Linked DNA regions of Tolumonas auensis DSM 9187. The protein of the gene in region 1 binds, or shares a complex with, the protein of each later gene. Links are inferred from orthologs where the notes say so. Each region holds a gene or a part of one and is shown on either strand. Other genes may lie near its edges. The genes, in order: iscU and TOLA_RS01415.

Region 1 (3,944 bases):
GATGGTGCATTGAATAAAACGGTCGCTCTGGTATTTGGCCGTGAGCGTACCGGGCTAACGAATGAAGAGCTGCAGCAATGTCACTATCACGTCAATATTCCGGCTAATCCGGAATACAGTTCGTTAAATGTGGCGATGGCAGTGCAGACGCTTTGTTACGAGATCAGAATGTCCTGGCTGGCACAACAGGAAACCGTTGTATCCCCGGCAGATGAAAATGAGTATCCGCCACAGGCATCTATGGAACTGTTTTATACCCATCTGGAAGAGACATTACGCCAGACTCAGTTTCTGCACTCCGATCATCCGGGACATGTGATGATGCGGCTACGCCGGATGTTCACCCGTTTACGACCGGATAATAACGAGCTGAATATTTTGCGGGGTATTCTTACTTCGGTACAGAAATCATCGCGTAATAGTTGAGCGTTTTAGTAGGAATAATACTTGACTGAAAAAGTAGGACATGACAGCATGAGCCTATCATAAACGGACAGGTATGCAAGCCATGAGACTGACTTCTAAAGGACGCTATGCGGTAACAGCTATGCTGGATGTTGCCTTACATGCTGAGCTGGGGCCGGTACCTTTGGCGGATATTTCTGAAAGACAGGGAATTTCTCTTTCCTATCTTGAACAGCTTTTTGCGCGTTTGCGCAAGAATGGACTGGTATCCAGTGTGCGTGGTCCCGGTGGTGGTTATCGCCTTGGTGCAGATGCTGATCAAATTGCTGTCGGTAAAATTATTGCGGCAGTGAACGAATCGGTAGATGCTACCCGCTGTCACGGCGAAAGCGGCTGTCAGGGTGGAGTGCAATGTCTGACCCATTCTTTATGGCGTGATTTGAGTGCCCGGATCAGTGATTTCCTGAATGAAATTACGCTCGGTGAACTCGTACGTCAGGCAGAAGTGAAACGCATCGCCGAACAACAGAACAAACATCAGAACGCTGCTCAGTCACAACGTAAACCAATGATGACTGCAGACTCAATTATCGAAAGTTTAATGGAGTAAATGATGAAACTCCCGATTTATCTTGATTATTCAGCAACTTGCCCAGTCGATCCTCGTGCTGCTGAAAAGATGATGCAATGTTTAACACTCGACGGCAATTTCGGTAACCCGGCATCCCGTTCACACCGTTTCGGCTGGCAGGCCGAAGAGGCGGTTGATGAAGCGCGTAACCATGTTGCTGATTTGATTGGCGCTGATCCCCGCGAAATCGTTTTTACTTCCGGCGCTACCGAATCAAATAACCTGGCAATCAAAGGTGCTGCGCATTTCTATGTGAAGCAGGGTAAGCACATTATTACCTGCAAAACCGAACACAAAGCGGTACTGGATACCTGCCGTCATCTGGAATCTGAAGGTTACGAGGTAACTTACCTTGACCCGCAATCAGACGGTTTGCTGACTTTACCGCAGATCGAAGCGGCAATGCGTCCGGATACTATTCTGGTTAGCATCATGCACGTGAATAACGAAATCGGTGTGATCCAGGATCTGGCGGCTATTGGTGAGTTATGCCGTGCCCGTAAAATTCTGTTCCACGTCGATGCTGCTCAGAGCGCTGGCAAAGTTGAAATCGACGTTGATGCGATGAAAATTGACCTGCTGTCTCTGTCTGCACACAAAGTGTATGGCCCGAAAGGGATCGGTGCTCTGTATGTACGTCGTAAACCACGTGTGCGTCTGGAAGCGCAGATGCACGGTGGCGGTCACGAACGTGGTATGCGTTCCGGTACACTGCCGACGCATCAGATTGTGGGTATGGGTGAAGCATTCCGTATCGCAAAAGCTGAAATGGCGGAAGAAAATGTTCGCATCAAAGCCCTGCGTGACCGTCTGTACGATGGCCTGAAAGATATTGAACAAGTGTTTGTTAACGGCTCAACAGAACACCGTGTCGCCGGCAACCTGAATATCAGCTTCGCATATGTGGAAGGTGAGTCACTGATGATGGCGCTGAAAGATCTGGCGGTTTCATCCGGTTCAGCTTGTACCTCTGCCAGTCTGGAGCCTTCCTATGTACTGCGTGCATTAGGCCTGAACGATGAACTGGCGCACAGCTCGATTCGTTTCAGTATCGGTCGTTTCACGACAGCAGAAGAAATTGATTACGCAATTGGTCTGATCCGTGATTCCATCGGTAAATTACGTGATCTGTCACCGTTGTGGGACATGTATAAAGAAGGGATTGACCTCAGCAAGGTCGAGTGGGTTAGTCACTGATAGTTAGGGGAATATATTATGGCTTACAGTGAAAAAGTTATTGATCACTACGAACACCCGCGCAATGTTGGTTCCTTCGATAAGGATGACCCAAGCGTTGCAACTGGCATGGTCGGTGCTCCGGCCTGTGGTGACGTTATGAAGTTACAGTTAAAAGTGAATGAAGATGGCGTGATTGAAGATGCCAAATTTAAAACGTATGGTTGTGGTTCTGCGATTGCTTCCAGCTCACTGGTTACCGAATGGGTAAAAGGTAAGACGCTGGAAGAAGCTGCGGCCATCAAGAACACTGATATTGCTGAAGAGCTGGCTTTGCCGCCGGTGAAAATTCACTGTTCTATTCTGGCTGAAGATGCTATCAAAGCAGCGATTGCTGATTACAAGCATAAAAAAGGTTTGAATTAAGTTTAGTTTAGTAAGGTAGGGACATATGGCTATTACATTATCGGACTCAGCTGCAGAACGCGTAAAACGCTTTCTCACTAATCGTGGTAAAGGTGTGGGATTACGGCTTGGCGTTAAAACATCTGGCTGTTCCGGTATGGCCTATGTCCTCGAATTCGTAGATGAGGTGCATGAAGAAGATCAGGTATTTGACGATAAAGGCGTTAAAGTGATTATTGACGCTAAAAGTCTGTCCTATCTTGATGGCACTGAGCTGGACTTTGTTAAAGAAGGCCTGAATGAAGGCTTCAAGTTCAACAACCCGAATGTAAAAGACGCCTGTGGGTGTGGTGAAAGTTTCACCGTTTAATCATCCGTCAGAAGCGTAATGCGAATTCGACTCGCTTACTGCACTGTTACATGATAAAAGGCGCATTCAGGCGCCTTTTTATTTATGTCCCCAGAGAGAATAGCTTGTGAATTATTTTGAGTTATTTCAGATCCCGGTATCGCTGTCAGTGGATACAACCGAACTGGCAGCACGATATCGTGAACTGCAAAAACAATTTCATCCGGATAATGTCGCGACACAATCCGATGCGATCAAGCTTGAATCCATGCAGAAAACGGTGGAGATCAACAGCGCCTATAATACGCTGAAGCAACCACTGGCCTGTGCGGAATATCTTCTGGTGTTGCAGGGTATTGATCTGCGCAATGAGCAACATACAGTAAAAGATACTGCTTTTCTGATGGAACAGCTGGAGTGGCGCGAAGAGCTGGATGATCTGCAGAAAAAGCCGGACGAGGCTGTAATCAGCCGGTTCCAGAGCAGAGTGAAACAGCATTATCAGCGTTATTTTCAGTCACTGGAACAACAGCTTGCTGACGCGCAATACCACGAAGCGGCAGATACGTTACGCAAGTTAAAGTTTGTCCGGAAGATGAAAGATGAACTGGATAAGCTGGAAGAGTCGCTCTTTGATTTATAATGGATAAGGTATGTTTCTGTGCATACCGATGAGGTCTAGAGATACGTTATGGCATTATTGCATATCGCGGAACCCGGACTGAGTGCCGCTCCGCATCAGCAAAAGTGGGCGGTCGGCATTGATCTGGGAACAACGAACTCACTGGTTGCCGTTGTTCGTAGTGGTGTCGCTGAAACACTGAAAGATGAACAGGGAAGGGACATTCTGCCTTCAGTCGTCCGTTATCTTCCCGATGGTCTGCAAATCGGTGCAGAAGCCAAGCATGCTGCAGCGGAAGATCCGCTCAATACGATTCAATCGGTTAAGCGCTTTATGGGTAAGGCACTGTCTGACAT
Region 2 (16,321 bases), 1.9 Mb from region 1 along the record:
TATGTCAACCGAATTGCTGGTTAACGTAACACCATCAGAGACCCGGGTCGCACTGGTGGATCATGGTATGTTGCAGGAAGTACACATTGAGCGTCAGGCTAAACGCGGGATCGTCGGTAATATTTACAAAGGTAAAATCAGCCGGGTGTTACCGGGTATGCAGGCGGCCTTTGTTGATATCGGAATGGATAAAGCCGCTTTCCTGCACGCGTCCGATATTGTGCCGCATACCGAATGTGTCGATGTAAAAGAAAAAGAGCACTTTCAGGCCGGGAATATTGCCGAACTGGTCCGTCAGGGGCAGGACATCATGGTGCAGGTGGTGAAAGATCCCATGGGTACCAAAGGTGCCCGTCTGACCACGGATATCACGTTGCCGTCCCGCTACCTGGTATTCATGCCGGGCAGTGCCCATGTGGGTGTTTCACAGCGCATTGATAGTGAAGAAGAACGGGAACGCCTGAAAGAGATTGTCAGCCGGAATGTGGATGAACTGGGTGGCTTTATCATTCGCACCGCAGCCGAAGGCATTGGCGAAAAAGAGCTGGAGCAGGACACTATCTTCCTGAAACGCTTGTGGCGCAAGGTGCTGGAGCGTCGCCAGAAATATCCGACCAGCCATGTGCTGTATGCGGAGTGGAGTCTGGCGTTCCGTATTCTGCGTGATTTTGTCGGCGATGACCTGGATAAAATCCGGGTTGATTCCCGCCAGACGTATGAGCAACTCAGCCATTTCACCGAAGAATTTGTTCCGGAGATGATCGGGAAACTGGATTATTACTCCGGCGAGTCACCGATCTTTGATTTGTATGATGTCGAAAACGAGATCCAGCGGGCACTTGAACGTAAGGTTGAACTGAAATCGGGTGGTTATCTGATCATCGATCAGACGGAAGCCATGACCACGATTGATATCAATACCGGCGCGTTTGTGGGACACCGTAATCTGGAAGAGACTATTTTCAATACCAATATTGAAGCCACTGCGGCGATCGCCCGTCAGCTGCGGTTGCGTAATCTCGGCGGCATTATCATCATCGATTTTATTGATATGCAGAGTGAAGATCACCGTCGCCGTGTCTTGCAGAGTCTGGAGCAAGCACTGGCAAAAGATCGGGCGAAGACCGGTGTGAACGGCTTCTCCCAACTCGGGCTGGTCGAGATGACCCGTAAACGTACCCGCGAAAGTCTGGAGCATGTACTCTGCTCCGAATGCCCGGCATGTAAAGGGCGCGGCCGGGTGAAAACGGTGGAATCGGTCTGCTATGAAATTCTGCGTGAAATTCTGCGCGTCAACCGGGCGTATGATGCGGATCAGTTTGTGGTGTATGCCTCACCGGCCGTAGCGGAAGCGTTACGCGGCGAAGAGTCGCACAGTCTGGCTGAGCTTGAGGTGTTCATCAGCAAGCAGGTCAAAGTACAGGCTGAACCTTTATACAATCAGGAACAGTACGACGTGGTGATGATGTAAGTGAACTGGCGTGGCATAGTGCGTGGTGGCGCTGTTTTTCTTTCAGTTGTTCTGATGCTGCTGGCAGTGCTGGTCACCGCACTGCGATTTGGTCTGCCCGATTTACAGCTGCATCGTGACTGGGTGTTAAAACAGTTCTTGCCGGATACGATGTCATCCGCATCAGTGGCTCATATCGGCTGGCGCTGGCAGGACTATGGCCTGCAGCTGGAATTGCGTGATGTGGCGTTGCAGCAGCAAGGTGCCGTACCGTTTGAGCTCAGTGCAAAGCAGCTGCAGTTACACTGTAATCCGTTCCTGCAGTTCTGGAAAACGCACGGTTGTCTGGCCACGCTGCAGGCAGATCAACTGCAGCTGACGCTGCAGTTACCCAAAGCCGCAGCATCCTCCTCCGACAGCCCCGGTCTGAATGATTTGTTGCCGCTGTTACTGGAACAGGTCGCGCAGGCCAATATTACCAACAGCCAGATCCGGTTAGTCCGCCAGCAACAATTACTGGCGGAATTTCATATCGACCAACTCTATGCCGAAAACCGGGCCGATCAGCACAAACTTTTTTCCCGCATATCAGTAGCGCAACAGGCGCTGGTGGTGCCGTTATTGCTGCAAGCTGAATTACAGGGTGCCGCGCGTCAGGATGCGTTGCAGGGGCATATCTATCTGGCCACAGAGCCTCATGCCGGCAAACAGCCGGGGGCGCTGTTGCCAACGCCGCTGACTGCCAATGCGCAGTCTATTCATGGTTCACTGGCGTTTCAGCTCTGGCTGGAGCGGCAACCCGGTCAGTGGCAGAGCGCATTGCTGCAACTGGGCTTAAACCGTCTTGGCTGGCAACAGGCCGAGCAGCAGCACAGTCTGGAACTGCAGGGTGGCGAAATCGTCTGGCAACGTCATGCCGGTGACTGGCAGTTATACAGTCAGGGGCTGCAATTACACAGTAATCATCAACCCTGGCGTTCCTGGCAGCTGCAACTGAAAAAACAGGCTGAACAATACACCGGACAAATGGATCCGTTATTGCTTGATGAGTTGACCCCGCTAACGGGGATGTTCCTGCCTGTGGAATCTGCCGCGGCAGAGGCGTTACGGACGCTGATGCCGCAAGGCCGGCTGAGTGAATTACGCTTTTCCCGCGATGAAGCACAGGACAGCTGGCTGTTCAGTGGTCAGTTGCAGCAATTGCAGTGGCAGCGCTGGCGCATGATCCCCGGGTTGCACGATGTAGATGCCTCTTTCCGTCTGTCACCGCAGGGCGTTGCGCTGACGCTGCAGCAGTTAAAACCGCAGACATGGGATCTGCAGCCCTATTTTGAAAAGCCCTGGCCGGTGCAAACATTTTCGGCCGATCTGAACTGGCAGAAATTGAGCAATGGCTGGGCATTAACCGCTGACCAGGTGCAACTTAAAACCGACGTTGTCACCACCGCAACGCAATTCCGTCTGAGTCAGGAAGGAACACAGCCCTTATTTCTGGCACTGGACAGTGGTGTTGATCTGAAAGATGCCAGTCAGGCGCATTACTATTTTCCGCACGGTGCCATGGGCGAGCCGGTGATCAAATACCTGACCAACGCATTACAGGGCGGACATGCTGAAAATGCCCGCATCCTGTGGCATGGCGCATTCCGTGATTTTCCTTTCAAAGAGAAAAACGGCATTTTCCAGGCATGGGTGCCGTTACGCGATGCGACCTTCCAGTTTGGTGCCGGCTGGTTGCCGTTACGTGAAATGTCACTGGATTTGCTGTTTGAGAATGATCGTCTGGATATGCAGGGTGATCGTGCCCTGCTGGGTGATGCCAGTTCTCCGCGTTTGCACGCCTGGTTTCCGAAGCTGGCACCCGGTGCCCGTCTGTACATTGATGCCGATATTGCCGGTACCGGTGAAGCTGTCAGTGATTATCTCTACCGCTCTCCGCTGCAGAATTCCGTTGGCAGTGCTCTGCAGGCAGTGCGTATTCAGAAGCCATTAACCGGTGAACTGAAACTGGATATTCCGATGGATGGCACTCAGGTTAAGGTCAATGGCAAAGTAAAACTGGCGGGAAACAGTCTGTATCTTCCGAGTCTGGATTTACCACTGGAACAGCTGCAGGGTGAACTGAGCTTCGATGACAATAAAACGGCGATAGAGAAATTACAGGCCACCTTATGGGGGCAGCCATTGCGCGTGCAGTATGCCGGTGAACAACTAGCCAATGAATATCAGGTTAAGCTGGGTCTGCAGGGGGAGTGGGATAGTCAGCGCGACAAGGCATTACCGCAGCTGGCGCATCAGACTCTGCAAGGGCAGGCAAACTGGCAGGGTGCTCTGGATCTGCATCTCTATAAGGGTGGACATTATTATTATGATGCACAACTAACCAGTCCGCTGACAGCGCTGGTACTGGATTTGCCGGCACCCTACAACAAACCATCCGGGCGCAGCTGGCCGCTGCAGGTAAAAATCAGTGGTAATCAGCGGAGCAGTGTAATCAATGGTTCGCTGAATCATGAATGGCAGTTGCAGGCTGACTGGACGCCAGACAAGAAACAGTTCCGCCGTTTCTGGCTGGATAATCAGATCATTGAGCGCAGTGCCGGACCCCGTTTGCCGTTCTCGGTCAGCGCGATCCTGAGTGAGGCTGATGGGTCTGCCTGGCTGGACTGGTGGCAGCGTTGGCCGGCTAATGGGCAACATGCGGTGAACCAGCTGTTCCCCAGTGCGGGCGCTATTGACGTGCGGGTGGATAAGTTACATGTAGCGGATCAATTATGGCGTGATATCCGCCTGAATATGAGTCCGGATCGCGATGGCAGCAGGATCTGGCTGGAAAGCAGTAAAGCGCAGGGGGTGATCCATCTTCCGGCCAGTAAAAAGAAACCGATCCGGATCGATATGGCCCGTTTGTACTGGGCGGATAGCGGTGTAGACACAAAACCTGCGGAGCCGATGAGTCTGGCTACACAACGGGCATGGCTGGCGCGCTGGCCTGATTTATTGTTCAGTTGTCAGGATTGCCGTTACGGTGGCAATACCCTTGGCCAGTTCCGCGGTCACCTTTATCCGGTAAAACAGGGTGGTGAAATCCGTGACTTGCACTGGCAGGTGGCTAATTCACACTTTGACGGGCAGGCGGGCTGGTCAATAAAAAATTATCAGCCACTCAGTACGCTGAAAGGTAAATTTGTCAGTAACAATACCGAAGTATTTCTGGGGCATTTTGGTTTTGATCCCGGGTTAACCGGTACCAAGAGTCAGCTGGATATTGATGTTTCCTGGCCCGGTGCTTTAGTGCAGCCTCGTTTGTCAGCATTAGATGGCCAGATCAGAATGGAGACCGGTGAAGGTATTCTGCGGGAAGTGAAAAATACCGGCGGCAACCGTTTGTTATCCCTGTTCTCGCTGAATGCGATTGTCAGTCGTATCAGCTTTGATTTCCGCGATATTTTTGGCGATGGTCTCTATTTCAAAAAAATCACGTTCAGCAGCAAACTGGAACGGGGTGTGCTGCGTAATGATGACTTAGTACTTGAAAGTAATTCCGGTGAACTGAATGGGCATGGTATGGTCGATTTAGGTCAGAAAACGATCGACTATCAGGTGACATTTTCGCCGACATTAACCGGCGGTTTTGGTGTGGCGACCGCGTTTGCGATTACGCCTATCACCGGCATTGCGGTGCTGGCGGCGACCACGATTTTACAACCGGTGTTTGATGTCATCACACAGGTAAGCTATTCCGTCAAAGGTGATATTGCCAAACCGGTAATCACCGAGCTGGGCCGTAAACAAGAGAAAGTTAAATTATCCGCGCCAAAGGCAAAGGAGAGCAAGTAATGCAGCTGGTCGCACTACAGATCAACGCTCAGGCGGACTGGCTATCGAACCGTGCACAGATCGCCTCGCTATTGCAGCGTTTGCCGGTAGAACGCCCTTGTCTGGTCTTGCTGCCGGAAAATTTTGCCTGTATGGGCGCGCCGCAGGATTATCAACAGCTGGCTGAACCTGTGGGTTCAGGCCCGGTGCAGCGTCAGCTGAGTGAATGGGCAAAGGAATTTGGTCTGTGGCTGGTGGCCGGCTCGTTGCCGACGCTGATTCCGCAGCAAAACCGGGTGCACACCACATCACTGGTGTTTAATCCGCAAGGTGAGCTGACCGGTTTTTATCACAAACTGCATCTGTTTGATGTGGATGTGGATGATGCCCGTGGGCGTTATCGTGAATCTGATTCTTTTGTGGCGGGGCATGATAGCTGCGTGGTGGCATCTCCGTTTGGTGGTCTCGGTTTAAGTATCTGTTATGACGTCCGCTTTCCGGAATTGTATCGTCTGCTGCGTCAGCGTGGCGCGGATGTATTACTGGTGCCTGCCGCATTCACGAAAGTGACCGGTCAGGCACATTGGCTGCCGCTCTTACAGGCGCGGGCCATAGAAAATCAATGTTATGTGGTCGCAGCTAATCAATGTGGCAGCCATGGTGGTAACCGTGAAACCCGAGGTCACTCCGTGATCATCGACCCCTGGGGCGAGGTACTGGCACAACAAGGTTCACAGCCGGGACTGATCGTGGCGACACTGGATCCACAAAAAACCGAACAAATCCGCAAATCAATGCCGGTACAGCTGCATGCCAGACTGACACCGGCCTGGAGAGAGTAATTTAATGTTGTTACCGCAAGTCAGTGAACGATTATTGGCCGCGAACGGTCTGGATCAGGACATTCTGGCGCAACAGCTGCGCCAGTTGATGAGTCATCAGATTGAGTTCGGTGATTTCTATTTCCAGAGCGGTGTTCATGAGTCCTGGATCCTGGAAGACGGTATTGTGAAAGATGGCAGCTATAACATCGAACAAGGCGTCGGTGTGCGTGCCATCAGCGGTGAGAAGACCGGTTTTGCCTATTCTGACGAGCTCAGTCTGAATGCCTTACAGCAGGCGGTGGTTGCGGCGCGCGGCGTAGCGGCAGCCGGTGGTGAAGGGCAGGTCAAAATCTGGCAACCGACTCAGCCAGCGGCGCGTTATCTGGCGCTGGATCCGCTGCCTGGTTTACCCCAACCGCAAAAGATCACTTTACTGGAAGAACTGGATCAATTTGCCCGTTCACTGGATCCCTGTGTGACCCAGGTGATGGCCTCGTTGTCCGGTGTGTATGAAGAAGTACTGATTGCGGCAACGGATGGCACTCTGGTGGCCGATATTCGTCCGCTGGTGCGGCTCAGTGTTACTGTCCTGGCGGAACGTAAAGGCCGTCGGGAACGCGGCAGCTCCGGTGGTGGTGGCCGCTGTGGTTATGATTATTTCTTTGAGGTTGAAAACGGTGAAAGCCGTGCCCGCGGTTATGTCCGTGAGGCCGTGCGTCAGGCACTGGTCAATCTGGAAGCCATTGATGCGCCTGCCGGCATGATGCCGGTGGTTCTCGGTGCCGGCTGGCCGGGTGTGTTGCTGCATGAGGCAGTAGGACATGGTCTGGAAGGCGATTTCAACCGTAAAGGCTCCTCTGCCTTCAGCGGTAAGATCGGTCAACAAGTGGCTTCGAAGCATTGCACAATCGTGGATGATGGTACGCTGGCAGGGCGCCGTGGTTCATTGAGCGTCGATGATGAAGGAACACCAACGCAATACAATGTGCTGATTGAAAACGGCATTCTGAAAGGTTACATGCAGGATAAGCTGAACGCCCGTCTGATGGGTGTTGCCCCCACTGGTAATGGCCGTCGGGAATCCTACGCTGCATTACCAATGCCGCGCATGACCAACACCTACATGCTGGCCGGTGAACATGATCCACAAGAGATCATTGCATCGGTGAAGAAAGGTATCTACGCCCCGAATTTTGGCGGCGGACAGGTGGATATCACCTCCGGCAAGTTTGTGTTCTCTGCCTCCGAAGCCTATCTGATCGAAAACGGCAAGATCACCGCACCCATCAAAGGTGCAACCCTGATCGGTAACGGTCCGGAAGCGATGCAGCAGGTGTCGATGGTGGGTAACGATCTGGCGCTGGATAAAGGCGTCGGCGTGTGCGGTAAGGATGGTCAGAGTGTGCCCGTTGGTGTTGGGCAACCTACGCTAAAACTGGACGAACTGACGGTTGGCGGTACGCAATAAACGGATAAAAAAATGGCGTGGAATACCACGCCATTCTCTCTAAGCTGTGCTAACTACAGCTGTTCGTCCATATGTTCACGCAGATATTTGAACAGTTCACGGAATGCTGCAGGTGGTTGATTTGCGGCTGCTTCCTTTTTCGCCCGGCTGATCAACTGACGCAGTTTTTGGCGTTCCAGCGTATGACATTCACCGATCACGGCATTGATCGCATCATCGCCGTTACTTAACAAACGGTCACGCCATTGTTCCAGTTTATGTAAACGTGCGTTGGTGCTGTTATTCCGGCTGTGGATTTGATCCAGCACGTTTTTAATTTCAGTGGTATCGCGGTTACGCATCATTTTGCCGACATATTGCAAATGACGGCGTAACGCTTCATGTTTGCCTTTCAGCTTATGCCCCATGGCGATAGCAGCAATCAGATCTTCATCCAGTGGCACTCGTTCCAGTTCGGCAGGCTTCAAGTTGACCAGCTCTTCGCCCAGTTTTTGCAGCGCGGCCGCTTCGCGTTTCTGTCCACTTTTACTGACGTAATCGTCATCCCAATCGTCTTGGGTGTTTTTCTGATGATTCATGGTGTCACTCTTCCTTAATTCCTCCCTTATATGGTAACAGGTATCTGTGATAGCCTGTGAAAAAATGCAGCAGGACCAGGCAGACATGAATTCTCAGGAACAGATTTTACAGGAACAGCACAAACTCGAGCAGGTGGTGACAGATGCGCTGCATATCGCGCAGGAGCTGGGAGCCGATACTGCGGAGATCTCTATCAGCAAACAGACCGGGATCTCAGTGAATACCCGTGGCGGCGAAGTAGAGAACATTGAATTTAACAAGGATGGAGCACTCGGTATCGCTATTTACCGCGATGGCCGCAAGGGTTCCTCCTCCACAGCCGATCTGAGCATTGGAGCGATCCGTCGCTGCATTGAAGCGGCGCTGGAGATCTCCCGTTATACCGCCGTTGATTCCTGTGCTGGTCTGGCGGATCGTGAGCTGATGGCCTGGGATGCGCCGGAGCTGGATCTGCTGTATCCCGTGGCGCTGGAGCCGGAATATGGCATTGAACTGGCTCGCCGCTGTGAACTGCATGCGCTGTCGCTGGATAAACGCATCAAACAGTCAGACAGTGGCAGTTTCTCCAGTCATCATGGCATTAAGGTTTATGGCAACACCCATGGTTTCGTCAAAGGTTATGCGGCCAGCCGGCATTCACTGAGCTGTGTGCTGATCGGTGAGCAGGATGGCGATATGCAGCGCGACTACAGCTACAGCACGGCGCGCGAACTGAGTGATCTCTGGACGCCGGAGCGAATTGCTGAAGATGCGGTCAGCCGTACGGTTTCACACCTTGGCGGCCGCAAAATCGCGACGACCGAAGTGCCGGTCCTGTTCCTGCCGGAAGCGGCGAACAGTCTGTTTGGTCATCTGGTGTCGGCGATCAGCGGTGGTAACCTGTACCGTAAATCCACTTTCCTGCTGGATAGTCTCGGTCAGCAACTGTTTCCGGACTGGTTGCACATCAATGAATTTGCGCATCTGCCGAAAGGACTGGCCAGTTCACCGTTTGACGGGGAAGGTGTGCGTACGCAGGATCGCGCCATTATCCAGAGCGGTGTTCTGCAAACCTATCTGCTGACCGCGTATTCCGCCCGGAAATTAGGGATGCAATCTACCGGTCATGCCGGTGGTATTCATAACTGGTTTGTTGAAGGTCAGGGGCAAACGCTGGACGCTTTGTTGCAACAGATGGGGACGGGTCTCGTCGTCAGTGAACTGATGGGGCAGGGCGTCAATATTGTTACCGGCGATTATTCCCGTGGTGCGACCGGCTTCTGGGTCGAAAATGGCCAGATCGTGTATCCGGTGGAAGAGATCACCATTGCGGGGAATCTGAAAGAGATGTTCCGCCAGATCGTGGCAGTCGGTAATGATATTGATCCGCGCTGCAGTCTGCAGAGTGGTTCCGTGCTGCTTGAACGGATGAAAATTGCGGGGAATTGATAAGGAATAACAGACGGCTGAGAGGCCGTCTGTTATTGGCAGATTACTCTGCGCTGCCTTCTTTGCGGAAGGTACGCGGGAAGTTACGCAGCTGTTTGCTGGCTTCACGGCGTTGTTTAGACAGTTCTGCACCGACGATAGTCAGGTCATCCACGCGATCTTCATAATCGCCTTTCATGTTGTGGATGATTTCCAGAATATCTTCGTAGCTCATGCCTGGTTTCAGGTATTCGGTCAGGTTAGCCAGCAGTGCAACACGTTTCTGGTTGTCACGGATTTTGCGGGCGTTGTCTTCGATTTCGCGGGTCAGTTTGTTTTTCAGACGCGCGACACGTACGAATTCCAGAATGTTATTCATTTCATTACTTTGCATTGTGTTATCCACCATATCAGCTTGTTGATTCTTCTCTCTGACCACTGTCTGTTTGCTGTGGTTTGTTCTCATCCTGCCATGTTTATGGCGTAAGAGCCAGATCCCGCTTTAGTATATCGGCCAATTCAGCAACATCCATACAGACAGTGTGCCTTCCAGCAAATATTGCCAGTTAAATTCGCGCCGCCATAATGCGGCAAGGAAAAAGCCGGCGGCCAGTGCCAGTGCTGCCAGCGGGTAGTAGATCAGTGTTCCAAGCTGATCAAACAGTGACAGCATCAGTAAGCGCAATGACTGCGGCATCCAGATCCCCAGCCAGCCAAGCACAATAATCACGGGTACGATACCGAGCACCAGTGAGCTCAGGCGGATTTTCGGGCTCAGCTGGATTTTCCAGCGGGCAGAAGACATGGCGTTATCCTTTTTCTTTCAGCATGGCTCGTAAATTGGCAATCCCGGTTTTGGCTTTTTGCTGACGCTGTTCGGCGCTGGCCGGCTCTTTGCGGGCTTCCCATTGCAGATCGTCCTGCGGCAGTTCCAGCAGAAAACGGCTGGGCTCCGGATTTACGGTATCACCAAACTGACGGCGTTCTTTGCACAGAACAAAGCAAAGCTCTGTCTGCGCCCGGGTGATGCCGACGTAAGCCAGACGGCGTTCTTCATCAATGTTATCTTCATCGATACTGGCCTGATGCGGGAGCAATCCCTCTTCCATGCCGATCATAAAGACGTACGGAAACTCCAGCCCTTTGGACGCGTGCAGTGTCATCAGTTGCACCTGATCCAGCGCTTCGTCGCCTTCATTGCGCTCCAGCATATCGCGCAGCGTAAAGCGGGCGACGGCTTCACTCAGGTTTAATGGCGCGGCATCCTGCTGCACATCCCCGGCCAGCATATCGGTCAGCCAGCGATACAGCGTGGAGACGTTCTGCATCCGCATCTCGGCCGCTTTCGGGCTGGGTGACGTTTCATACAGCCATTCGTCGTAGTGGATATCTTTGATCAGATCGCGCACCACCTCTTCACTGTTACCGCGCGCCGCGTTATCGCTCATGCGGCACAGCCAGTCACAGAAGTGACGCAGGGCCTGTAATCCCCGGCCATGCAGATGTTGCTCCAGCCCGATCTCAAAGCTGGCAGCATACAGGCTTTTACCGCGCTGATTGGCATAGTGACCAAGTTTTTCCAGCGTCGTCGGACCAATTTCGCGCCGTGGCAGATTAACAACCCGCAGAAAAGCGTTGTCATCATCCGGATTCACCAGCAGGCGCAGATACGCCATGATGTCTTTGATTTCAGTGCGCGAGAAGAACGAGGTCCCGCCGCTGATTTTGTAGGGGATGCGGTTTTGCATCAGCACCTTTTCCAGCAGCCGGGACTGGTGATTACCGCGATACAGAATCGCGTAATCTTTCCAGCTGGTACGGTTCATGAAACGGTGCCCCATGATTTCCGCCGCCACTTTTTCGGCTTCATGTTCTTCGTTTTTGGCCATCAGCACCCGGACCGGCATACCGTAATCCAGCTCTGAGAACAGCTGCTTGTCAAACACATGCGGGTTATTGGCAATCAGAATGTTGGCACATTTCAGAATGCGGCCCTTGGAGCGGTAATTCTGCTCCAGTTTGATCACGTTCAGTCGAGGGAAATCCTGCTGCAAACGGACCAGATTCTGTGGCTGGGCACCGCGCCAGGAATAAATCGACTGATCGTCATCACCCACCACGGTAAACCGGGCGCGTTCACCGACTAACAGCTTCACTAATTCATACTGGCTGGTGTTGGTGTCCTGATATTCATCCACTAACAGATAACGGATACGGTTCTGCCATTGCTCCCGCACTTCAGCATTGGTTTTTAACAACAGCGTCGGTAACAGGATCAAATCATCAAAATCCAGTGCGTTATACGCGCTCATTTGTTTCTGATAACGCTCATACCAAATCGCAAAGCGCTGTTCTTCCGGGGTATGAGCCCGCTTTAACGCCTGTGCCGGCAAAATAAGATCATTTTTATACCGGGAGATGGTCTGAACTAATTGCTGTAACAATTCTTTGTTACCCTGCAATTCAGGGTCAGCCTCAGTCAGCTCCTTGATTAGGCTCATCTGATCGGTGTCATCAAACAGGGAGAAGTTTGCTTTCAACTGTAAATGCTGATGTTCACGACGGATCAGATCCAGCCCGAGTGAGTGAAATGTCGAGACGGTCAGACCGCGGGCTTCCCGGCGCCCCAGTGTCTGTGCAACACGCTCTTTCATCTCTCTCGCTGCTTTATTGGTAAATGTGACGGCAAAGATGTGACGTGCCTGATAGCTGCATTCGCGGATCAGGTAAGCAATTTTAGCGGTAATAACACGGGTTTTTCCGCTACCGGCACCGGCCAGTACCAGGCAAGGGCCGGATACATAGTGCATAGCATCCAGTTGTCGGGGATTGAGTTTCATGCCTTGTCACCATCAGAGCATCGGGCGGGCAGTATAACAAAACAAATGCAAGATACCTTGTGGAGGTGAAATACGATGGCTTATGTGAATTCAGGAATAGAGATGAAAACATCGCAGTATGATTGGAGAATCATTGGATTCATCATTCTGCTGCTGGTCGCAGTTTGTGCGCTGGTGACCATTAAACTGTTGTTTCCGGATATGACGCAGGAAAAACTGTTTTCCGTTTTGTCATCTTCATCCCCCGCTGTTAATACCGCCAGTCCGCAAAATGTTCCGTCAGAAAAATCAGCCGCCACCGCATCCCATCCGGTGATTGCCGTTGCTGAGGTACCGGCAAAAGCCAGCCCCCCTGCGGTGGAACAGGTAGTCAAAACAGAAACCAAGGTGGTGAATTCTGTTCCGGCAGCAACAGATACTCACGTAACTGTTGAGACGACTGAAACGGCAACGACTCAACATATTGCAGAAGAGCCTCGTTCAGCTTCAAAAGCGCAGATTGTCTGTTCAGCAGAAGATCGGGAAGCCGAGCTTTGCCAGTAAACCATACATTGATAATCAGAAAACAATCATAGGGATGATGTCATGAAAGTGAATTCGTATATTGTCAAAGGAGCCTGTCTGCTGATGACACTCCATATCACGGGTGCTTCAGCACAGTTGAGCAATGCTATTACTACCGGTAATCAGAGCGATACCTACTACCGGATCGGTGAAGATCTCCGGCAATATGCGATGCCGGAACTGCGCAATCTGCAGTCTAAAGGGGCGGTCGATAACATCAAGGCATTGAGTAAAACGACCGGTGTTTCTTTTGCTATTGTGCAATCTGATGTCTATCAGACATATGTGAATCTTGAAAAAAATGATCCGGATCCAGCCGTAAGACAGTGGGCAGCTGACTTGCTGAATTCTCTGCGTGTGGTCGCTCCGCTGTATAACGAAGAAATATATTTTGTAGTACATAAAGACTCACCAATGCAGGAATTGCAGGATATTGAAGGTAAACGATTAGCTATCGGCCTGAATGGCAGCGGAGCTAATCTGACGGCGAAAAATATCTACTACAAGCTGTTTGGTAAAGCGCCGGTAGTTGTTGAACCGTTTATTGAAGAGGGTGTCGTGGGTTCGGACGAGGGCACGAAGTATGTCCGTTCGGCGCTCTGGCATCTTGCGCACCCGGAGGCGGGTCCGGAAGAGCGCAAGGCGGATGTCGTGGTGATTATCGGCGGACAGCCATTGCCGCTGTTACAGCGTCTGGGCAAAGACTACAAGTTGCTGGCTTCCAACATCAAAAATGATGCCACCGAAGCCTTGCTGAAAGATTACAGCATCGGATTTGCTGATCAGAAAAATTATCCGTTTTTGCCGAAACATATGCCGGTCATGATGGTGCAGTCTTATCTGGTAACAGCCCAGTTCCGTGATAAGCAGCGGAATGATTTTGTGAAAAAATTCGCCGGTTCACTCTGTAAAAATTACGACAAGCTTTATGAGCATGGTCATGAGAAATGGAAAGCACTGGCCTGGTCGCCACAACGTCCACGTTTACCGTCTTTGCTCTCCGGATGGCGTTATTCGGATGTAACCAAACCGATTCTGGAAGCCTGTTTGCCACAAGGCGTGACTCAGCCGGTCGCGAGCAGTAATGCTCCTGCTTTCCCATGTTCAATGGAAGACCGGGCTATCGGATTGTGCATGTAAAAAAGCGCCGGATTAATGAAACCACCGGATTATCTGGTGGTTTTTTTACATCACGCTATCACGGCTTTACGTTATCATAGCCGCCTTTGAACACAGGTGATTTGATGCTATGACCTCTTTTGATGTGCAGCGGGTGCGCGGGCAATTTCTGATCCTGCAGCAACAGATCAATGGCTATCCGCTGGTCTATCTCGACAGTGCTGCAACGGCGCATAAGCCGGAGTGTGTTTTGCAGGCCATGCTGGATTTTTATCGTACGGATAACGCCAATGTGCACCGGAGTGCGCATACGCTGGCTTCCCGCGCGACACAAAAATTTGAACAGGCACGTCAGCGCGTGGCTGATTTTCTGCATGCCCGCCGCCGTGAAGAGATCATCTGGACCCGCGGGACGACGGAATCGATCAATCTGGTGGCTCAAACCTGGGGACTGCAGAGTCTGCAGGCAGGTGATGAAATTCTGCTGTCGGCGATGGAGCATCATGCCAATCTGGTGACCTGGCAGCAGGTCGCCAGGCAGACCGGAGCCCGGTTACGCATTATTCCATTGCTGGAAAGCGGTGAACTGGATATGCAGGCTTATCAGGCCATGTTATCAACACACACCCGAATGGTCGCCATAGTGCATGTATCTAATGTACTGGGGACGGTAAATCCGGTGGCTGACGTCGTTCGTCTGGCCAAACAGGCCGGGGCGCTGACGTTAATCGACGGGGCACAGGCGGTGGCGCACGCACCCGTGGATGTACAGGCGCTGGGTTGTGATTTTTATGCGTTTTCCGGTCATAAGGTCTATGGCCCGACCGGGATTGGCGTGTTGTACGGCCGCAAAGAGATATTGGCGCAACTGCCACCCTGGCAGTTCGGTGGTGAAATGATTCGGAAAGTCACTTTTACCGAGAGTGAATTCAGTCTGCCGCCACTGCGCTTTGAAGCGGGAACCCCGGCGATTGCCGAAGCAGTAGGTTTGTCTGCCGCTCTGGATTTTCTGTGCGAGCAACTGGCGGCCGGGGCGGAAGTGTATCAGCAGCAGTTGTTGCAACGCCTGCTGCAGGGTTTACAACAAATAGACGGGGTATCGCTGGTCGGACAACCGGCCGCCCGTCAGGGCGTGGTGTCTGTGGTGTTGGCGCATGCACATCATCATGATGTCTGCCAGTTACTGGATGCACAGGGGATCGCCGTGCGCAGCGGACATCATTGCGCGATGCCATTGCTGCACAGCCTTGGATTGGCCGGAACCTTGCGGATCTCGCTTGGTGTCTATAATAATGAAACCGAGATTGATGCTTTCCTGCAGGCATTGCGTCAGGCGCTGGAGTTGTTACATGACTGAGTTGTTTGATTTTACTGTGCACTTTCCGGTCGGGGCGGGAACCGCATTAGATGAAAACCACGTCCGTCAATTGCTGGCCGATGCAAACAGCTGGGAGGAACGCTACCGACAGTTATTATTGCTGGCAAAACAGGTACCATCTGTTCCACAGTTGTGGCGTCATCCGGATCATGAAGTCGGTGGTTGTGAGAGTCGCGTGTGGCTGCTACTCTGTAGAGACGATGCCGGAAAATATCATTTTGCCGTAGATAGCGAGTCCCGCATAGTAAAAGCGCTCTTGATCACAATTTTAGCTGCTGCTAATCATCAGACAGCTGACAAGATCCATAGGATCCAAGTAGCATCCTATCTTGCCGAGTTGGGGTTTGCTCAGCATATAACGTTATCAAGAACGAATGGTTTACAAGCTGTATGGAAAAAAATGAGTGATTTTTGCGCATCATTTGCATAAAATTGCTACGGGAGCACATTAATCGAGATCTCGGTTAGTTAGGATAACTACTTGATAATTCGAGGTGGAGGAATCGCATGCTAGACGGATTACCTGCCGTACTAAATAAAGCATCGCTAAGATTTGTGGCTCAGCCTATCTTTCGCCAGAAAGGTGAGCTGTATGGTCACGAGATGATGTTGTTGCATAAGCAGCATAAAGATCCGGCGATGTTTATGAAAATCGTGAACCATATGGGTTTACGTCAGAATCTGGATCTCGAAGTTTGCCGTATGGCAGAGCCAGTACTGCGAACTCACAATTTAACCGGTTGCTGCTGCATTAACCTGTTTGCTGATTCGCTGCAGGAAGAAAACGTTATTGAGGCACTGTTAATGCTGGCCGATCCGAGTGCGAGCCGCTGGGTAATGGTCAACGTTATGCAACTGGATACCAGCAATAAG

Evidence for each region.
Region 2: the proteins of iscU (region 1) and TOLA_RS01415 are in contact, whole or in part, in a solved structure (PDB 5XT5), measured with the Bacillus subtilis proteins. The link is inferred for Tolumonas auensis DSM 9187 from one-to-one orthologs.

Annotation. Positions count from the first base shown.
Region 1 is NC_012691.1:2,204,603-2,208,546, reverse strand. What follows is about bases 1,182-3,944. They hold iscU (Fe-S cluster assembly scaffold IscU), read left to right. Parts: upstream 1,182-2,251; coding sequence 2,252-2,638; downstream 2,639-3,944. Other genes in these bases: hscA (Fe-S protein assembly chaperone HscA), read left to right, coding at 3,658-3,944; hscB (co-chaperone HscB), read left to right, coding at 3,094-3,609; iscA (iron-sulfur cluster assembly protein IscA), read left to right, coding at 2,664-2,987; TOLA_RS10265 (IscS subfamily cysteine desulfurase), read left to right, coding at 1,182-2,233. In the rest of the region: tRNA (cytosine(32)/uridine(32)-2'-O)-methyltransferase TrmJ, read left to right, coding at 1-426; Fe-S cluster assembly transcriptional regulator IscR, read left to right, coding at 509-1,015; more of TOLA_RS10265, read left to right, coding at 1,019-1,181. UniProt on the Bacillus subtilis protein: Part of the SUF-like system that mediates the biosynthesis of iron-sulfur (Fe-S) clusters. Acts as a sulfurtransferase and thus transfers sulfur from SufS to SufB.
Region 2 is NC_012691.1:286,229-302,549, forward strand. The notes cover bases 13,493-16,313. They hold TOLA_RS01415 (aminotransferase class V-fold PLP-dependent enzyme), read left to right. Parts: upstream 13,493-14,200; coding sequence 14,201-15,427; downstream 15,428-16,313. Other genes in these bases: TOLA_RS01410 (TAXI family TRAP transporter solute-binding subunit), read left to right, coding at 13,493-14,091; TOLA_RS01420 (SufE family protein), read left to right, coding at 15,420-15,878; TOLA_RS01425 (EAL domain-containing protein), read left to right, coding at 15,956-16,313. Also shown: rng (ribonuclease G), read left to right, coding at 2-1,471; TOLA_RS01365 (YhdP family protein), read left to right, coding at 1,472-5,290; TOLA_RS01370 (carbon-nitrogen hydrolase family protein), read left to right, coding at 5,290-6,111; metalloprotease TldD, read left to right, coding at 6,116-7,561; ribosome biogenesis factor YjgA, read right to left, coding at 7,615-8,139; metalloprotease PmbA, read left to right, coding at 8,225-9,568; TOLA_RS01390 (DUF496 family protein), read right to left, coding at 9,612-9,941; TOLA_RS01395 (hypothetical protein), read right to left, coding at 10,050-10,352; DNA helicase Rep, read right to left, coding at 10,357-12,387; TOLA_RS01405 (hypothetical protein), read left to right, coding at 12,490-12,930; more of TOLA_RS01410, read left to right, coding at 12,973-13,492; more of TOLA_RS01425, read left to right, coding at 16,314-16,321. UniProt on the Bacillus subtilis protein: Type II cysteine desulfurase that acts as the initial step in the SUF-like Fe-S cluster assembly pathway.